2 regions of the Pseudoalteromonas rubra genome follow, and region 2 is predicted to be linked to the other one. Evidence: predicted binding sites of a transcription regulator. Region 2 holds the regulator's gene; the other holds the start of a gene.
What was found. The regulator sigma-54, encoded in region 2, starts transcription at its own class of promoters, with help from an activator protein. The targets are predictions, from matches to a motif close to GTTGGCACGNNNNTNGNNT.
Positions count from the first base shown of each region.

Region 1: AT705_RS18470 (flagellar basal body rod protein FlgF) is a predicted target of sigma-54. The motif match lies at 7,392-7,410, and genes of this name have one in related genera.

Region 1 covers NZ_CP013611.1:4,306,950-4,316,549, forward strand. The annotation lists rRNA gene AT705_RS18440 (23S ribosomal RNA) at 1-2,157, shown strand, start outside; rRNA gene rrf (5S ribosomal RNA) at 2,274-2,388, shown strand; gene flgB (flagellar basal body rod protein FlgB) at 4,404-4,814, shown strand; gene flgC (flagellar basal body rod protein FlgC) at 4,817-5,248, shown strand; gene AT705_RS18460 (flagellar hook assembly protein FlgD) at 5,264-5,941, shown strand; gene flgE (flagellar hook protein FlgE) at 5,979-7,331, shown strand; gene AT705_RS18470 (flagellar basal body rod protein FlgF) at 7,448-8,212, shown strand; gene flgG (flagellar basal-body rod protein FlgG) at 8,231-9,019, shown strand; gene flgH (flagellar basal body L-ring protein FlgH) at 9,035-9,600, shown strand, end outside.
Region 2 covers NZ_CP013611.1:3,216,441-3,226,040, forward strand. The annotation lists gene mgtE (magnesium transporter) at 1-312, opposite strand, end outside; gene AT705_RS14005 (HPr family phosphocarrier protein) at 490-768, opposite strand; gene rapZ (RNase adapter RapZ) at 765-1,610, opposite strand; gene AT705_RS14015 (PTS sugar transporter subunit IIA) at 1,623-2,078, opposite strand; gene hpf (ribosome hibernation promoting factor) at 2,081-2,368, opposite strand; gene AT705_RS14025 (RNA polymerase factor sigma-54) at 2,394-3,902, opposite strand; gene lptB (LPS export ABC transporter ATP-binding protein) at 3,947-4,672, opposite strand; gene lptA (lipopolysaccharide transport periplasmic protein LptA) at 4,669-5,208, opposite strand; gene lptC (LPS export ABC transporter periplasmic protein LptC) at 5,198-5,752, opposite strand; gene kdsC (3-deoxy-manno-octulosonate-8-phosphatase KdsC) at 5,749-6,300, opposite strand; gene AT705_RS14050 (KpsF/GutQ family sugar-phosphate isomerase) at 6,301-7,272, opposite strand; gene AT705_RS14055 (calcium/sodium antiporter) at 7,282-8,241, opposite strand; gene AT705_RS14060 (ATP-binding cassette domain-containing protein) at 8,471-9,277, shown strand; gene mlaE (lipid asymmetry maintenance ABC transporter permease subunit MlaE) at 9,274-9,600, shown strand, end outside.

The DNA of each region.
Region 1 (9,600 bases), 1.1 Mb from region 2:
CTAACGTTGAAAAGTTAGGGGATGACCTGTGGCTGGGAGTGAAAGGCTAATCAAACCGGGAGATAGCTGGTTCTCCCCGAAATCTATTTAGGTAGAGCCTCGGACGAATACTTACGGGGGTAGAGCACTGTTAAGGCTAGGGGGTCATCCCGACTTACCAACCCTTTGCAAACTCCGAATACCGTAAAGTACTATCCGGGAGACACACGGTGGGTGCTAACGTCCATCGTGGAGAGGGAAACAACCCAGACCGTCAGCTAAGGTCCCAAAGTGTATGTTAAGTGGGAAACGATGTGGGAAGGCTAAAACAGCTAGGAGGTTGGCTTAGAAGCAGCCATCCTTTAAAGAAAGCGTAATAGCTCACTAGTCGAGTCGGCCTGCGCGGAAGATGTAACGGGGCTAAACATACCACCGAAGCTACGGCTGCGAACTTAGTTCGCGGGGTAGGGGAGCGTTCTGTAAGTGGCTGAAGGTGTGCCGGGAGGCATGCTGGACATATCAGAAGTGCGAATGCTGACATGAGTAACGATAATGCGGGTGAAAAACCCGCACGCCGGAAGACCAAGGGTTCCTATCCCATGTTAATCAGGGTAGGGTGAGTCGACCCCTAAGGCGAGGCTGAAGAGCGTAGTCGATGGGAAACGGGTTAATATTCCCGTACTTGGTATAAATGCGATGGGGGGACGGAGCAGGCTAGGCAAGCATGGCGTTGGTTGTCCATGTGAAAGGCTGTAGGCTGGTGACTTAGGAAAATCCGGGTCGCTAAGGCTGAGAGTCGAGACGAGCCACTACGGTGGTGAAGTTGTTGATGCCCTACTTCCAGGAAAAGCCTCTAAGCTTCAGTTTATATCGAATCGTACCCTAAACCGACACAGGTGGTCAGGTAGAGAATACTAAGGCGCTTGAGAGAACTCGGGTGAAGGAACTAGGCAAAATTGTACCGTAACTTCGGGAGAAGGTACGCTCTTACTTGTGAAGACTTCGCGTCGTAAGCAGGCGAGAGCCGCAGTGACCAGGTGGCTGGGACTGTTTATTAAAAACACAGCACTGTGCAAAATCGTAAGATGACGTATACGGTGTGACACCTGCCCGGTGCCGGAAGGTTAATTGATGGGGTTAGCTTAGGCGAAGCTCTTGATCGAAGCCCCGGTAAACGGCGGCCGTAACTATAACGGTCCTAAGGTAGCGAAATTCCTTGTCGGGTAAGTTCCGACCTGCACGAATGGTGTAACCATGGCCACGCTGTCTCCACCCGAGACTCAGTGAAATTGAAATCGCAGTGAAGATGCTGTGTACCCGCGGCTAGACGGAAAGACCCCGTGAACCTTTACTACAGCTTGGCACTGAACATTGACCCTACATGTGTAGGATAGGTGGGAGGCTTTGAAGCGCAGTCGCTAGATTGCGTGGAGCCGTCCTTGAAATACCACCCTTGTAGTGTTGATGTTCTAACTTAGGTCCCTGATCGGGATTGAGGACAGTGCCTGGTGGGTAGTTTGACTGGGGCGGTCTCCTCCCAAAGAGTAACGGAGGAGCACGAAGGTTGGCTAAGTACGGTCGGACATCGTACGGTTAGTGTAATGGTAGAAGCCAGCTTAACTGCGAGACAGACACGTCGAGCAGGTACGAAAGTAGGTCATAGTGATCCGGTGGTTCTGAATGGAAGGGCCATCGCTCAACGGATAAAAGGTACTCCGGGGATAACAGGCTGATACCGCCCAAGAGTTCATATCGACGGCGGTGTTTGGCACCTCGATGTCGGCTCATCACATCCTGGGGCTGAAGTCGGTCCCAAGGGTATGGCTGTTCGCCATTTAAAGTGGTACGCGAGCTGGGTTTAGAACGTCGTGAGACAGTTCGGTCCCTATCTGCCGTGGGCGTTTGAGAATTGAGAGGGGCTGCTCCTAGTACGAGAGGACCGGAGTGGACGAACCGCTGGTGTTCGGGTTGTCATGCCAATGGCATTGCCCGGTAGCTACGTTCGGAATCGATAACCGCTGAAAGCATCTAAGCGGGAAGCGAGCCTCGAGATGAGTTCTCACTTTAACTATAAGTTAACTGAAGGGCCGTTGAAGACTACAACGTTGATAGGCGAGATGTGGAAGTGGTGTGAGCCATTGAGCTAACTCGTACTAATTACCCGTGAGGCTTAACCATACAACGCCAAAGTGGTTTTGTTTGTTAGAAGTTAAGAAATAAAGTAGACGATAAGAATTTAATACGCTTTTCCAGATTTTAGTGAGATGTTGATAAACATCTTGCACACAGAATTTCCTGGTGAACATAGCATTTTGGAACCACCTGACCCCATGCCGAACTCAGTAGTGAAACGAAATAGCGCCGATGATAGTGTGGGGTTTCCCATGTGAAAGTAGGACATCGCCAGGGCCTAATAAAAGAAACCCGTTGCAGCAATGCAGCGGGTTTTTTGCTATGTGCGATTTAAAAAGTTGTAGAAAAAGCGGTGTTGTTTAATCATCCATGAAGTTGGTATCTAGCAACCTTTGGACACACTTCCTTGTGGAGGGCTCCCGGCGCGTAACGCGTGTTATCGGCGTCCATACCTCGCGTTCATTGCGCTGCGAAGCTGTGCTTCGGTCACAATTCACCCATGTGAAAGTAGGACATTGCCAGGACCTAATAAAAGGTCGATGAAAGACATTCATCCATGAATCTCATCGACATTCGTACTTCCTTGTACATCAAAGCCCGATTCGAAAGAGTCGGGCTTTTTTGCGTTTGGAGTAATTTAAAGAAGCTGTAGATAGAATGGCGTTGTCGCCTATTCATCCATGAAGCTGGTACTAGCAGTCTTTGGGGACACTTCCCTGTGGGGGGCTCCCGGCGCGTAACGCGTGTTATTGGCGTCCATACCTCGCGTTCATTGCGCAGCGAAGCGGTGCTTCGGTCGCAATTCACCCATGTGAAAGTAGGACATCGCCAGGGCCTAATAAAAGGTCGATGAAAGACATTCATCCATGAATCTTATCGACATTCGTACGTCCATGTACGTCAAACCCGTTGCAGCAATGCAGCGGGTTTTTTGTTATGTACGATTTAAAAACGTGCCGAGGAAGCCGTAGATAGAATAGCATCGCCTATTCATCCATGAAGTTGGTATCTAGCAACCTTTGGAGACATTTCTTTGTGGAGGGCTCTTTTTTGCTATGTGCGATTTAAAAAGTTGTATAACTGCCCGCTCATAAAGCGCACACCACCGTCATCCCACATTTGATGCGGGAATTACTAACAGGTCAAACAGTAAATTTGAAAAGCACTACGGTCCGGCGATCATGGTAAGGCACTTCGTCAAATTATTTTAAACAAGACAATCAAGTATACATTATCGGGGAAGTGCACAAGTGCAGTATCATCGATATCCACCCAGATGAGTTTTCACTCCTATGCATGTTTCGCCTGAGGTTGTTTCTGAGTGTCTAATGGCAGCGAGCGGTTAAATACAGTAGTAAGTCATGCATGGAAGCATAGAAGTGGGCGTGCAATTCTCACTGTCACAGAAATGACTCGGAGGTGGCAAAGCACCACAGATCTGAGGTGTTACCAGTTCAGTACTGTTTTTAAGTCTGCAGATAAGCTTTTGACCTGCTTTTTATTGAGTTTCAGCTTCATCGTTTTTTCCTTGCAAAGATTAATCATTGGATTGATTAAAAAATGCACAGTTGGTTTTCGCTTTTGGCAATGTTTTTTATCATTACGCCTGACATTCATTATAAGCAAGACCGGTGATATCGACCATTCTTCACATACTCGATGCAGCTCCCAGCACCCCTCCAGAATTGCACTTTATTGGCCTTCACTGGGTAATAACATATTGATTATGAAACCGCTATCATAACGACTCTGTACTCTCCTGAGGTTAATTGGCTGAGCACATTGAGGGGCATTAATACGTCGCTTTTTAAGACGGGAGGATGTGGTAACTAGTATTTCTGGCTGGTTTAAAGTGCAAATGAACCTGTTAACCAGTTGCTCAATGATCAAATTCAGCTCACGTCACCAGCTGGGCTGGTGATCTTTAATTGCGCTATAAAGGTAAAAGGGCCTGCTGTATTGGGTTATAGGCTTTTGGGTATTTTGCTCGTGCAGCGCAATGCCTGATTTCTGGCGTTCAAGAGGCAGTACTTTCCTCGGCTGTAATCCCACTACTTTCTCTGATGGTATCCTATATCGTAAAAGGCGCAGCCGGATTTACCCTTTAGGTTTGGCTACAAGTGAGGTTTATAAATTTTTGATTAATATAAAGAAATTTAGATTTGTTATGACTCAGTTTTTTACTAGATATCTTCTACTGGTTGTATCGGCAATGCGGCAATTTTCCGCCACTTAAATATTGGCCTCATTCTTGCTTTTATCTCATCAAGTCAATTTTTTGGAGTCGGGTTATGGCAATTAGTTTTGATAAAGCGTTGGGGGTTCACCCCCACACTATGCTGATCCGCTCTCAGCGTGCTGAAATTTTAGCAAGCAACATAGCCAATGCTGATACCCCTGGATATAAAGCTAAGGATATCGACTTTGGCCAGGCTTTTAAAGCGGCAAAATCGGCACAGCTAAGCGGCAATAAGATGGTCAGAACCAATGAGAATCATCTTAGTGGTGGGACTCAGTTAAATAATGGTATTGAACAATATCGTACGCCAAATCAAGCAGATACAGGTGATGGTAACTCAGTGGATATACAAGTGGAACGAAACTTGTATGTACAAAATGCATTAGAGTACCAAGCTAGTTTGAATTTTTTGTCTGGTAAATTTAAAGGGCTGAAAAAAGCCCTGAGTGGTCAAGGTGGCTAATCATGAGTTTATATAATGTTTTTGATATAGCGGGTTCAGGCATGAGCGCCCAGAACGTCCGTTTGAACACGACCGCCAGTAATATTTCCAACGCAAACAGCGTCAGTTCTAGTCAGGATAAGGTGTATAGAGCTAGGCACCCAGTTTTCGCCGCAGAGTTAAACAAGGCTGCGGCAGCTCATCCGAATACTATGGGGTCTTCGGTTGGAGTGAAAGTACTGGGGATCGTAGAAAGCGATAAACCACTACAGGTTGAGTACAACCCCAACCATCCAAGTGCTGACAAAGACGGGTACATCTATAAGCCAAATGTGAATGTGGTTGAAGAGATGACAAACATGATCTCTGCATCGCGTTCGTACCAAACGAATGTTCAGGTAGCGGATGCCGCTAAGCAGATGCTTAGTAAAACCTTGCAACTTGGTCAGCGCTAAGTGGGAGTATAGCCAATGAGTAACGAAGTCAATTCAGCAACCTCGACCTATGTCGATTCATTGCGTTGGCCTGACAAGCAGGTTCCGACAGAAAAGAATGATGAGTTGAAGCAGGAGGATTTCTTTGCGTTATTGACTCAGCAGTTGTCTTATCAGGACCCGAGTAAACCGGCTGATAATGATCAGATGATTGCACAAATGACAAACTTCACCATGGCCGAGGGTATTTCTGACCTAAACACGAAGTTTGAATCATTGGCTGATTCTATGACCTCGAATTCTGCTTTGCAGGCGTCAACTTTGATCGGCAAGAAAGCGCTTCTGGAGTCAGACACAATTGAGCACGGCCCGGACATGCAGTCGCGTGGTTCAATTATTGTGACTGAGCCTGTAGAGAAACTGACGGTCAGTATTCTTAACGACAAAAACGAGCTGGTAAGAACCATAGATCTCAAAGATCAAAATGCTGGGGCAGTTCGCTTTGATTGGGATGGCAAAAACACCGATGGTGATATGTTACCGCCCGGAGATTACACAATAAAGGCCGAGGGCTCCGTAAACGGTAAGTTTACAGCCTTGCCTACTGCGACTTTCAGAAATATTGAAAGCGTCAATGTCAATGGTGCAAGCGGCATCGTTATCAACACTAAAGCGGGTGCCGTGCGGCTTACTGACGTCGCGGAATTAGCCTAAATAAAAAGATTTAACCTTAATCGCAAGAGGTGAGAGTATGAGTTTCAATATTGCATTAACTGGTTTAGCTGCGGCTCAGAAAGACCTGGATACCACAGCTAACAACATTGCTAACGTTAACACGACGGGCTTTAAAGAATCGCGTGCTGAATTTGCATCCGTTTATGCATCTTCCGTTTTTAGCGCCGGTAAGACAAAGAATGGTGATGGTGTACAAACCACTATGGTTGCGCAGCAGTTTCACCAAGGGTCTCTGAATTTTACTCAGAACTCGCTGGACTTGGCGATTACCGGTGAAGGTTATTTTGCGTTGAGTGAAGAGTTGGGGGCTCAGGACTTCACTTATTCCCGTGCAGGTGCCTTTAAACTCAACAAAGACAACTTTATCGTTGATGCACAGGGTAACTTCTTGCAAGGCTTTCCTGTTGACCCAAGCACTGGTGATACGACTTCAATCAGTTTGAGTACATCATCAGCACTGCAAATTCCAGATGCCTCTGGTTCACCACGTGCAACCACCAGTGTGTACTCGTCTTTCAATCTGGACTCCCGTGCTTCTGCACCCACGCTGGCATTTGACCCAACAGAAAGTGCAACTTACAACAGTTCTACTTCAACGACGATTTACGATAGCTTGGGTGAACCTCACATTTTGCAGCTTTATTTTGTAAAAGAAGATCCTGCTACTAACCCAAATGAGTGGCAGGTGTATGCAACGCTGGACGGTACACAGTTTAATACAGCAGGAGCCAGTGGTGCACCACTAGAGCCGATAACTGAGTTCCAATTTGACCAAAATGGTCTGCCATTAACGACGGGTGACCCTCAGGTGCCTAACACTGGCACAACTTTTAACTCGTTTGCAATTCCAGCGGGTGCAGGTGCAGGTTTATCTAACCTGTTAACAAATGGCGCAACATTCCCTAGTAACGTGGAAATGAACTGGCGCGATGAGGCAAACACCTCAAACAAACTGCCTACACAGTTCGCTAGCCGTTTTGAGGTTAAAGCGCTTGAACAGGATGGTGCCACAACGGGCCGGTTGGCTGGGATTGACATCGGCAGTGACGGTAAAATTGTTGCATCATACAGTAATGGTGATTCAACATATTTAGGTCAGGTTGCCATGGTGCGTTTTTCTAACTCCCAGGGGTTACAGCAAGTGGGCAATACCGGATGGAAAAAGAGTTTGACATCAGGTGAGCCTATTGCGGGGGAGCCAGGCTCAGGAACACTGGGTTCGATCAACTCCTCAGCATTGGAGCAGTCCAATGTTAACTTAACAAATGAGCTGGTAGATTTGATCAGTGCACAGCGAAACTTCCAGGCGAACTCGCGGGCACTGGAGGTCAACTCAACACTTCAGCAGAACATCCTGCAGATCCGATAATCAAATCCAATCACCTCTTAAGGCCGCATTTAGCGGCCTTTTTATTTTCTTGACGATCATCTTGGCATCTATATTGCTTTATTCAGTATAGATTGAACAATTTTTAGGTCGTTCCCATGGATAAAATGCTGTATGTCGCTATGTCAGGCGCCAAACAAAACCTGATTGGTGTCGGGCTGAAGGCAAATAACCTGGCTAACGCCAATACTACCGGGTTCAAGGCTGATTTTGCACAGGCTCGTTCAATGCAGGCATTTGGCGAAGGGCTACCGACCCGAGTGTTTGCGATGCAGGAGCGCCCGGGCACCATGATGACAGGTGGGGCCATTACTGAAACTGGTCGGGACCTGGATATTGCGGTCGATGAGAAATCCTGGATAAGCGTGGTAGACGCTGCAGGAGATGAGGCTTATACGAAAGTTGGCACACTGAACATCACCGCAGACGGCGCATTGGTTACCAGCCATGGTCGTCAAATTATTGGCGAAGGCGGGCCCATCATATTACCACTGCCAGTAGAAAAGGTTGTGTTCAGTGATGATGGCTCAATTCAGGTGCGTCCTCAGGGAGCACCTGCCAACTTTTTAGAAGTGGTCGACCGGTTAAAAATTATTAGCGCAGACAATAGCAAACTTGAAAAAGGTAATGATGGTTTGTTCAGACCAAAAGAGGAGTTGCTCGAAGACGGTGTATGTGGATTTTGTGAAATTTCTCCTACCGCCAAAGTAATGAGTGGCTATTTAGAAATGTCTAACGTGAACCCGGTTCACGAAATGGTAGACATGGTAAACCTTCAGCGTCAGTTTGAAATGCAGATGAAACTGATGAAAACAGCTGAAGAAATTGACGAGCGACACACTTCGCTCCTGCGTATCGTTTAAGAGAGTGAGGTATAGATTATGAACCCAGCATTATGGATCAGTAAAACCGGCCTAGATGCCCAGCAAACTGATATTTCGGTGATTTCAAATAACCTGGCGAATGCCAGTACCGTTGGCTACAAGAAAAGCCGCGCAATATTTGAAGACTTACTCTATCAAAATATTAACCAACCAGGCGGCCGTTCTTCTCAGGATACCGAGCTCCCATCGGGCTTGATGCTGGGTGCGGGTGCCAAGGTGGTGGCAAACCAGAAAAACTTTTCGCAAGGCAATATGCTGAGCACAGAGAACTCACTGGACTGGATGGTTCAGGGGCCGGGTTTCTTCGAAATTCAAATGCCTGACGGCACCATTGCGTACACGCGAAACGGCCAGTTTACCACTGATGAAGAGGGGCGGATTGTTACCTCAGGTGCGGGCTTTCCGGTACAACCTGAAATGAACGTTCCGGACAATGCAAATTCCATCACTATTTCTCAGGATGGTGAAGTTTCTGTCAGTATCCAGGGGGAAGCGGCTAATACGGTAATCGGTCAGCTGGTTATAAGTGATTTTATTAACCCGTCTGGTCTTGAACCAATTGGTCAGAACCTTTACACCGAAACTGCCGTTAGCGGTGCGCCAGTGCAGGGGAACCCGGGTGTTGAAGGACTTGGTTCTATTGTTCAGGGGGCGTTGGAAACTTCAAACGTTAATGTCACCGAAGAGCTGGTCAATCTGATTGAAACACAACGGGTTTACGAGATGAACTCGAAAGTAATTAAGTCAGTTGATGAGATGCTTAGTTACATTAATCAGCAGCTTTAAAAGATTGGGGGTAGTATGGACAAGTTATGTACACTTGGCCTGTTAGCGGCAGGCTGTATAGCACTCAGTGGCTGTACAACAACGCAAAATAAAGATGTTAAGCGGGACGATCCTTACTACGCGCCCATGTATCCGGAAGCAGAAGCGGCGCCAGTCGTGCCAACAGGATCGCTGTTCAACGCTTATGCCAACGATCTGTACTCAGATAAAAAGGCGCTTCGCACCGGCGATATCATTACGGTAGTGCTACGAGAGTCGACTCAGGCTTCAAAAGCGGCCAATTCTAAGCTGGATAAAGACAGTGAAGTGGAAATAGACCCTATACTGGGTTTAGGCGGCGCGGCGGTCAACTGGGGGAACAAAAGTATTCAGCTGGATGCAGGCTCGAATTCGTCATTTCAGGGTGATGCGCAGGCCAATCAGTCAAACAGCCTGATTGGTAATATCTCAGTTAACGTGATGCGGGTTTTGCCAAATGGTAATCTGGTGATCCGAGGTGAAAAGTGGCTGACACTGAATACTGGAGAAGAGTTTATTCGTCTCGAAGGACTCGTCAGACCGCAGGATGTGAATGCCGATAA
Region 2 (9,600 bases):
GACTTCACCGAGATCATCATCATCCATGTCTTCCGTTGCCGCAGCGATCAGCTCGGGCTCCATTTTGGCGATGATGCTGAGTCTCACATCTTCAGACAGCTCTTCGAGTACGTCCCCCTGTATATCTGGGTCGACTAATTGCCATAGTAGGGTTCTTATTTTATGTGGGGAGGACTCCAGCAATAATGAGGTGTCGCAGGGCGGAATCTCGGCTAAGGTGCGCCTGACTTGAACAAACTGACCACTGTTAAGGGCATTCGTAACTTGTTGTAATAGCTCCAGTGTATAGTCTTGTTCAAAAGCTTCAGGCATAGGCATCCCAGGTTGGATAGTCGACAAGTAGGCTTGTCATGAGTATACGGCGCATTGATTATAGGCTTATGATAATTATAGCTGTTTTAATATCAATTGGTATATCTAAAAAAAGCCAAGGTAACCGTCAGGAAGCGGAGGTTTTGTGTCTGGAAAATAGGAGAAAGTGAAGAGGTGCTACTCTGATTCGTTAAACTTATCGGCAATAAGGCTACCAATGGCATGTAACGCACGCTCTGCATCCGGGCCTTCGCAGACAACTTTGATCTCTTTACCCTGACTACTTTCCAGCAGCAATAAAGCCAGCACACTGTCACCCTCTGCTTCTTTACTGCCCTGAAACAGGGTGATATTGGCATCGAACTGTGCGGAAAGTTCTGCCAGCACACTGGCTGCACGAGCATGTAGACCCAGTTTATTCTGGATCAGAAAGGTATCTTCAAAGCGTTGTGTCATTTTTCTTGTTCGCGGTGATGGATCTTCACATTACTGTGGGTACGGGCAAAACGCTCACCTAACGTTTGAGCAAGATACACGGAGCGGTGCTGTCCACCAGTACAGCCAATCGAAATGGTCAGGTAGCTGCGGTTATTGCGCTCAAGGTGTGGCAGCCAGGTTTGCACAAAGGTCTGGATCTGCCAGGTAAATTTTTGCACTAAGCTGTGGCTAGACAGGTAGTCAATAACAGGTTTATCTAAACCGGTTAGGGGCTTAAGTTCTGGTTCCCAGTGTGGGTTCGGCAAAAAGCGCGCATCAAACACGTAATCGGCTTCTTTTGGAATACCATGTTTAAAACCAAAGGACTCAAAGGTGATGATTAATTGCTTGTCTTTTTTACCGAGGATCTTTTCCCGGATACGCTCTGCCAGCTGGTGGATACTCATGTCTGTGGTATCAATGGTGATATTAGCGCGGCGGATAAGTGGGTCAAGCAGTTCTTTTTCTTTTTTAATTGCTTTGTCCAATGACAGATCTGCCAGCGACAGCGGATGTAGGCGGCGTGTTTCTGAAAAGCGACGGATCAGGATCTGATCTTCGCTGTCCAGATAGAATATATTGGGTTCTGCAAATCCGGGTAGGTATTCCAAAATATCGTCGAGCTCTTGCTGATCTTTTGGCAGGTTACGTACGTCAACGCTCACAGCAATTTTATCATAGCTGTCTGACACACTGCGCACTAATGCGGGCAGCAAGTTGACCGGGATATTATCGGCGCAGTAATAACCCAAGTCTTCCAGAACGCGCAGAGCGACCGATTTTCCTGAGCCAGAACGACCACTGACAATAATTAACTGCACAGAAACTCTCCGTTAGTTGTCAAACTCTTCAATTATCGAGAATAACTCCTGATCATTGTGAGCTTGTCTGATACGTTTACAAAACACCTTGTTCTTAAGTTTATCAGCGATCGTTGCTAAGGTCTGCAAATGTTGTTGATTTTCTCCCTCGGGTACGATGAGTGCCACAAAAATGTCGACGGGTTGATTGTCAATGGCATCAAAGGCAATGCCTTGCTGATTAACAAGCAGCATAGCAACCACTTTATCTATGCCTGACATGCGGCCATGGGGCAGTGCGATCCCTTTTCCTATCCCCGTACTCCCGAGTTTTTCGCGGCTCAATAGTGCATCAAGGATATCATGGGCATTACTGTCTGGAAGCTGGCTGTGAGCCAACTCACTGATGTACTCTAAAATACGTTTCTTACTATTAAAAAGGACCGCAGCTTTGCTGCAGTCCTGTGAAATCAATGAGCTTAGTTTCATGATTAGTGTCGAGTTAGCTTCTCTTTGTGCTTGATCACCTGGCGATCAAGCTTATCGATAAGTCCGTCTATTGCGGCATACATATCCCGGTGTTCGGTTGAGGCAAAAATTTCTCCCCCGTTCACATGTAATGTGGCTTCTGCTTTTTGGATGAGCTTTTCGACATCTAGGATAACATGCACATTATTGATGTGATCAAAGTGCCTTTCTAGCTTCGCAAACTTGTTTGTTACATAGTCTCTTAACGAATCGGTGATTTCTACATGTCGACCAGTTAAATTTAGTTGCATAAGCATTTTCCTTCTGTAGTTACGTCTAAATCAGGCTTTTACGCTGATTGGACGGTGGGATAGCCAAAGACTCTCGGTATTTGGCAATTGTACGTCTAGCCACTTTGATCCCTTGATCTGCCAATACATCCGCAATCTTGCTGTCACTCAATGGCTTAGCAGTGTTTTCCGCGGCAATTAGCTTTTTGATCAATGCTCTGATTGCAGTCGAAGAGCATTCTCCTCCGTTTTCAGTGCTGACATGGCTTGAGAAGAAATACTTCAACTCATAGATACCGCGTGGCGTGTGCATATACTTTTGCGTTGTTACACGTGAAATCGTGGACTCATGCATGTCGACCATTTCGGCCACATCATTCAGTACCATCGGCTTCATTGCCTCGGGGCCATGTTCAAAGAATGCCTGTTGTTGTTGCACAATGCAATTAGTAACTTTTAATAAAGTTTCATTGCGGCTTTCCAGGCTCTTGATGAACCATTTTGCCTCTTGCAGGTGTGAACGAATAAACTGACTGTCTGTGCTCGACTTGACTGAACGGGACATCGCAGCGTAGTGGTCATTCACTCTAATTTTTGGCATTGAATCGGGATTGAGTTCAACAACCCAGCGGCCTTTCACTTTTTTAACCGACACATCCGGGATCACATAGTCAGCTTCTTCCTGCACTATGCTGGCGGCGGGCTTTGGGTTTAGGCCGTGGATCAGGGTCATTACTTCTTTCAGATCCGCTTCTTTGAGTTTGGTTTTTTTCATCAAAGTGCGGTAATCCCGGCTGGCTAACAGCTCGATGTGCTCAGTCAGGATTTCTTTGGTCTGTGCAAGCCAGGGGGTGTTTGGGTCAAACTGGTTGAGCTGAATGCACAGGCATTCTTGCAGGCTGCGTGCCGCAATCCCTACAGGATCAAATAATTGGATCCGTTTCAGTACGGCTTCTACTTCATCCTGCTCAATCGGCTCTTCATCGTTGTCTTGATTTATGCTTTCGACGATGTCTTCACAGCTGATGGTCAATAGGCCTGCATCGTCAACCGCTTCTACAATTGCAAGGGCAATGGCTCTGTCTGTTGGACTAAAAGGCGTCAGTTCCAGCTGCCACATCAGGTACTCTTGCAATGTTTCAGTGGTTTTACCCTGGTAAATGGTTTCGTCTTCCGGCATTGGGCCTGAACTGCTTGCCGGGGCTGCACTGATGTACTCGTCCCAGGTTACGTCCATTGCCAAATCGTCGCTGACGGTGTCTTTGTTCAGTGCAGCATCGCTGTCTTGTTCGTAGTCGCTGACAGCCGCCTCTTCATAGCTGTCGTTGTCACTCGTTGTAGGTTGTTCCAAATCGGAATCCGACTTGGACTGAGTTTCATTGTCTTGTGATTCAGACTCACCTTCTTCCACTTCCAACAAAGGGTTGCTATCAAGCGCTTCTTGGATTTCTTGTTGGAGATCTAGCGTACTCAACTGTAACAGACGAATAGCCTGCTGCAGTTGTGGTGTCATTGTCAGTTGCTGCCCCATGCGCAGCTGTAGCGATTGCCTCATGTATCTCTAACAATCCTTTTTGTTATTTACTTCTAATTTTATAACTATAGCCTGAATTGCTCACCTAGGTAGACATCCCGCACAGTTTGATCGGCCAGAACATGTTCCGGGGTGCCTGCTGCTATCAGTTCACCATGTGACACTATATAAGCTTTCTCACAGACGTCCAGCGTTTCACGCACGTTGTGGTCGGTGATCAGTACGCCTATCCCACGGTTTTTCAGGTGCTCTATAATTTTCTTTATATCTAACACTGAAATGGGATCAACGCCAGCGAAAGGCTCATCTAATAAGATAAATTTTGGATCAGCCGCAAGGGCACGGGCAATTTCTACCCGGCGTCGTTCACCGCCCGATAGAGCCATACCTTGGCTGTCGCGAATATGCTGGATATTAAACTCATCTAACAGTTCATTGAGGATGACTTCTCGTTGTTCTTTATTCAGCTCTTTACGGGTTTCTAAAATGGCCATCAGGTTCTGATAGACGGTCAGCTTGCGAAAAATAGAGGACTCTTGTGGCAGGTAACCAATACCAAGTCTTGCCCGGCTGTGCATTGGTAATAAGGTAATGTCTTGTTCGTCAATGTGTATGCTGCCCTTATCGCTGGGCACCAAGCCGACAATCATATAAAAAGTGGTGGTTTTACCTGCGCCATTCGGGCCAAGGAGGCCAACAATACTGCCAGCTTCAACACTTAACTCAACGTTTTTAACAACCTGTCTGCCCTTATAACTTTTGGCCAGTGCGGTGGCGGTTAATTTACTCACGGATTACCCTTCTCTTGTGGTTGTTGGGGGTTCTCTTTTTCAGGTAACAGAATGGTTCTCACGCGGTTCTGCTCTTGTTCCCCGCGCTGTGCGCTGATCAGCTTCTTTTCCATATCATAAACGATGGTTTGCGCGCTGATTTTTTGTCCTGCCTGACTGATCTCAGCACCGCCTTTGATGGTGAGCATGCGATTTGCGACATCATAGCGCACTTCTTTGGCGCTGGCCTTCAATAACGTACCATCCGCTTGGTGTTCCTGAAATATGGCCGGACTGCCTGTTGCAACCAGCAGTTGCTTATTTTTACCCAGCTCTTCCCGGCGGTGTACTTCGAGGCGATCGGCCAGAATTTTTCGGTCACCGTGAATGATTTCGACGTTTTCTTCGAACACGCCAATATTGGTTTGCAACTGGGCCAGCTGTGTGCCCGAACTGATAATGACCTGATCAGCCGCTGTATTTTCTGCATAAGCTGCAGGATGAAATGCACTTAAAGTGCACAGTAAGATCAGGGAACAGGTTAATTTATTGCTCATAATAAATTGTTTCAGTGTGGTTGATGAGTTCAATGATTTCTGTGTTGAGATCGGCCACTAAGCCTTTCCCTGAAATCGTTAAGTTTGGGCCGGTAATTTCTACCGGGTGTTCAGAGCGCATGTGCTTTTCGTTAATATCGACTTGCACGTGATCGGCGTTGATGTGCTTTATCATGGCATCGGCCGTCAGGTTTGTTGCTTGTACTTTACCCTCCAAGATCAGGGTATTGTTACCATATAAGGTGGCTTCATTGGCTTTGAGTTGCCAGTTTTGTTGATCGTTGTGCAGTGTAAAGATAGGCGCAGTAAAGTGGCTAAACCCCAGCTCCTGATAGAGTTCCATTCTGTCTGCGGTAATCTGATAACTGAGCTGTCCATTTTCTGCGTAATTGGTTTGCTTCAGATCGATAGCGACATAATCTGGCTTGGCCAACACTTCTTCTGAGCGCGGCGCGACCTGGCTCGATTGTGTTAAATAGGGATACCACAGCCATAACATGGTGAGGCTGAATACAACGAGCAATAAGGCGCGAAGTACGGTCATACGCTACTGCCTTCATAACCCAATGATTTGCCTTGGCAGAGCAACAGTAAGTCAGTCAGCTCTCGAACAGCACCAAACCCGCCGGGTAACAGCGTTTTGTAATCGGCTGCGCGGACTACCATAGGGTGAGCGTCTTGCACGGCCACAGACAGACCGACTTTGAGCATCACAGGTAAGTCGGGTGCATCATCGCCAATATAGGCAATCTCGTGATCCGCCAGCTGTAATTTGTCTTTCAACTCAGCATAGCCTTGCAACTTGTCTTCCATACCCTGATAGATGTGCTTAACGTTAAGGCTAGTCATACGCTGCTGAACAATGTGTGAATGACGTCCCGTGATCACAGCCACTTCAACGCCGCCATTGATCAGGGCTTTAATGCCGAAACCATCTTTGGTATTAAATGCTTTTAGCTCCTCTCCCTGGTTGCCCAAATAGATGCGGCCATCAGAAAATACCCCATCGATGTCGCAGATCAGCAGCTTAATCGCCTGCGCTTTTTGTACAACGGTATCGTCGATGGGTTGATATAGGTCGGAAAACAGCATTTATAATACTCCTGCTCGCAGCAAATCCTGCATATTTAACGCGCCGATTGGGCAATTTTGCTCATCAATGACAACCAGGCCATTAATACGTTTTTTCTCCATGATATGCAACGCTTCAGCAGCCAACATATCTTGTGTCGCTGTAGTACAGTGCTTTGTCATGACCGAGTCTATCGGGGTACTGTGTAAATCCAGTCTTTGCTCGATAATACGGCGTAAATCGCCATCTGTGAACAAGCCCTGTAACTGCCCCTGTGCATCGACGATGGTGGTCATGCCCAGGCCTTTGCCTGACATCTCAAATAAGGCATCGGTTACCGTGCAGCCTTGCGATACAACAGGCACCGCATTGCCCGAATGCATTACATCCGCCAGTGTCAGCAACAGACGCTTACCCAGGCTGCCTCCAGGATGGGACAAGGCAAAATCATCTGCCGTGAAGCCGCGGGCTTCGAGCAGTGCCACAGCTAAGGCGTCTCCCATGACCAGAGTGGCCGTGGTGCTGGCCGTTGGTGCAAGCCCTAACGGGCAGGCTTCTTTGGAGACTTTAATGCACAAATGAATATCCGCCAGCTTTGCCATGTTGGACTCGGGATTACCGGTCATGCTGATGATTTGTGCGCCAATGCGTTTGATTACCGGCACGATGGCCAATACTTCGTGCGTCTCACCTGAGTTAGAGATCAGCAATACTACATCATCAGCTGTGATCATGCCTAAATCACCATGACTCGCTTCACCAGGGTGAACAAAAAATGCTGGTGTGCCCGTGCTGGCCAGTGTCGCCGCTATTTTATTGCCAATATGACCTGACTTACCCATGCCGATCACTATGATTCGACCACGGCATTGCAACATGAGTTCACAGGCAGCAGAAAATCGTGCATCAACATACTGGGCAATTTCGACAATCGCTTGTTGTTCGATTTCTAGTACCTGTTTGGCTGAATCAATAAAATTGTGCGTGCTCATGCTGAACCCTTAAATAATAAAGTACATATAACCACAGAATGCACCAAGGAGTAGCCCGCCTTCAACACGGTTAATTTGACGGTGCCCTTTGAGGCTGAGACTCATCAGCACCAGCGCGGCTGTTGCACCGAGCATGACATAGATATCCCGGTTTGCAATATTGCTGTCCAGTGTTGCCGGATTCAGGATCCCCGCAATAGATAACACCGCCAGAATATTAAAGATGTTTGAACCAATAATATTACCCAGTACCAGGTCGTCTTCATTTTTGAGCACGCCGGCCACACAGGCGGCCAGCTCTGGTAAACTGGTTCCAATGGCGATAATCGTCAGGCCGATCAGCAGGTCGCTCATGCCAAAGTATTTTGCAATGTCGACGGCTGCGTCGACCAGGTAGTCGGCACTCACGGGCAATAAAATCATCCCTACAACCAGCCAGAATATGGCTTTACTCATGGGCACATCACTAGGGACTTCATCACATGCTTCTGAAATAAGCGGATCGTCCTCGTCGGCTTTACCTGTTTTTGAGATATAGATTAGGCCACCGATAAACACGCAGAAGCCAATTAACAGCAGCCAGCCTTCCAGCGCGCTAAACTGGTTATCACTGATGATCAACCACGCGCCCAGTGACACGACCACCAACAGCGGCATTTCACGCTTTAAAATGCCAGAGCCAACCGCTAGTGGGCGCAATAATGCAGTGATACCAAGTACCATGAGGATATTGGCGATGTTGGAGCCAACAGCATTACCAACAGCGGTGTCAGTTTTGTCAACCAGTGCAGCTTGCGCAGCGACCATCATTTCAGGTGCTGAGGAGCCCATTGCAACGATAGTCAAACCCACAATTAACGTTGGTACCCCGAGGTTTTTGGCCAGCGCCGCAGCGCCATATACGAAGCGATCGGCACTCCATACCAGGGCAATGAATCCAAGAATGAGTATGACAAACGATAAAACCATGAAGTCTAAGCCAAGTTACTAAATTCAATGGCGCAGATAGTATCAAATCGCTCATCAAATGTATAAATAAAGTCATCGCTTTTGCGAGCGGACAAAACCCCGAGAGGCGCCCATTTCGCACAACAAATATGGCGAATCAATTACAAAATTTTACCATTAAGGGTTTTCCATCTCACAGCAAAACAACGTATTATTCCACAATTGAAAAAAGTATGATGTGGAGAGCGACTTGACGCAGTCAATAGTTGAAGTCAGGGATTTGACCTTTTCTCGTGGTGAAAGGACAATCTACAAAAATATGAGTTTCTCCGTCCCTAAAGGGAAAATTACGGCCATTATGGGGCCCAGTGGTATTGGTAAAACCACTATGCTAAGACTGATCGGTGGTCAGCTTAAGCCCGATAGCGGGGAAATCCTCTTCTCTGGTGACAGTATTCCATCTATGTCCCGCCAGACACTGTATCAGGCGCGTAAGCGAATGAGCATGCTGTTTCAAAGTGGTGCCTTGTTCACGGACATGTCTGTATTTGACAACATTGCTTTCCCGCTAAGAGAGCACACTAAGCTCAGTGAAGAATTAATTCGTCTTGTGGTACTGATGAAATTACAGGCGGTTGGTTTGCGTGGTGCGCGCGATCTTATGCCATCTGAGTTATCGGGTGGCATGGCTCGGCGTGCCGCTTTGGCCAGAGCCATTGCGCTTGACCCTGAGTTGATCATGTATGACGAGCCGTTTGCAGGGCAAGATCCGATATCGATGGGCGTACTGGTACGTCTGATTAAATCACTCAATGAAGTACTGGGTTTGTCGTCTTTAATCGTCACCCACGATGTAACTGAAGTACTCAGTATTGCCGATCATGTCGTGATCATCGCTGAACAAGGCGTGATTGGTAGTGGTACTCCTGAACAAATGTTGGCGCATGACTCGCCACTGGTACAGCAGTTCCTGCAAGGCCACTCCGACGGGCCGGTGCCGTTCCATTTTGATGCCGCACCGTATGAGGATGAGTTACTGGCAGGAGGAAGCCATTGATGGATTTTTTGCAGAAGTTAGGTCACAAAACACTGAGCCGCTTTGCGTCGCTGGGCCGGGCAACTCGCATGTTATTGGGGGCTTTGTGCAGCATGCCCAATTTCAGAAAAGGTGGCCCTTTACTGATCCGTCAACTGTACATGGTGGGCCATCAGTCGTTGCTTATTATTATGGTATCAGGCCTGTTTATCGGCATGGTACTGGCGTTACAGGGCTACACTGTACTAGTCGAATATGGGGCAGAAGACAGCCTGGGGCCACTGGTGGCACTGAGTTTGTTACGTGAACTGGGACCTGTGGTCACTGCATTATTGTTTGCCGGG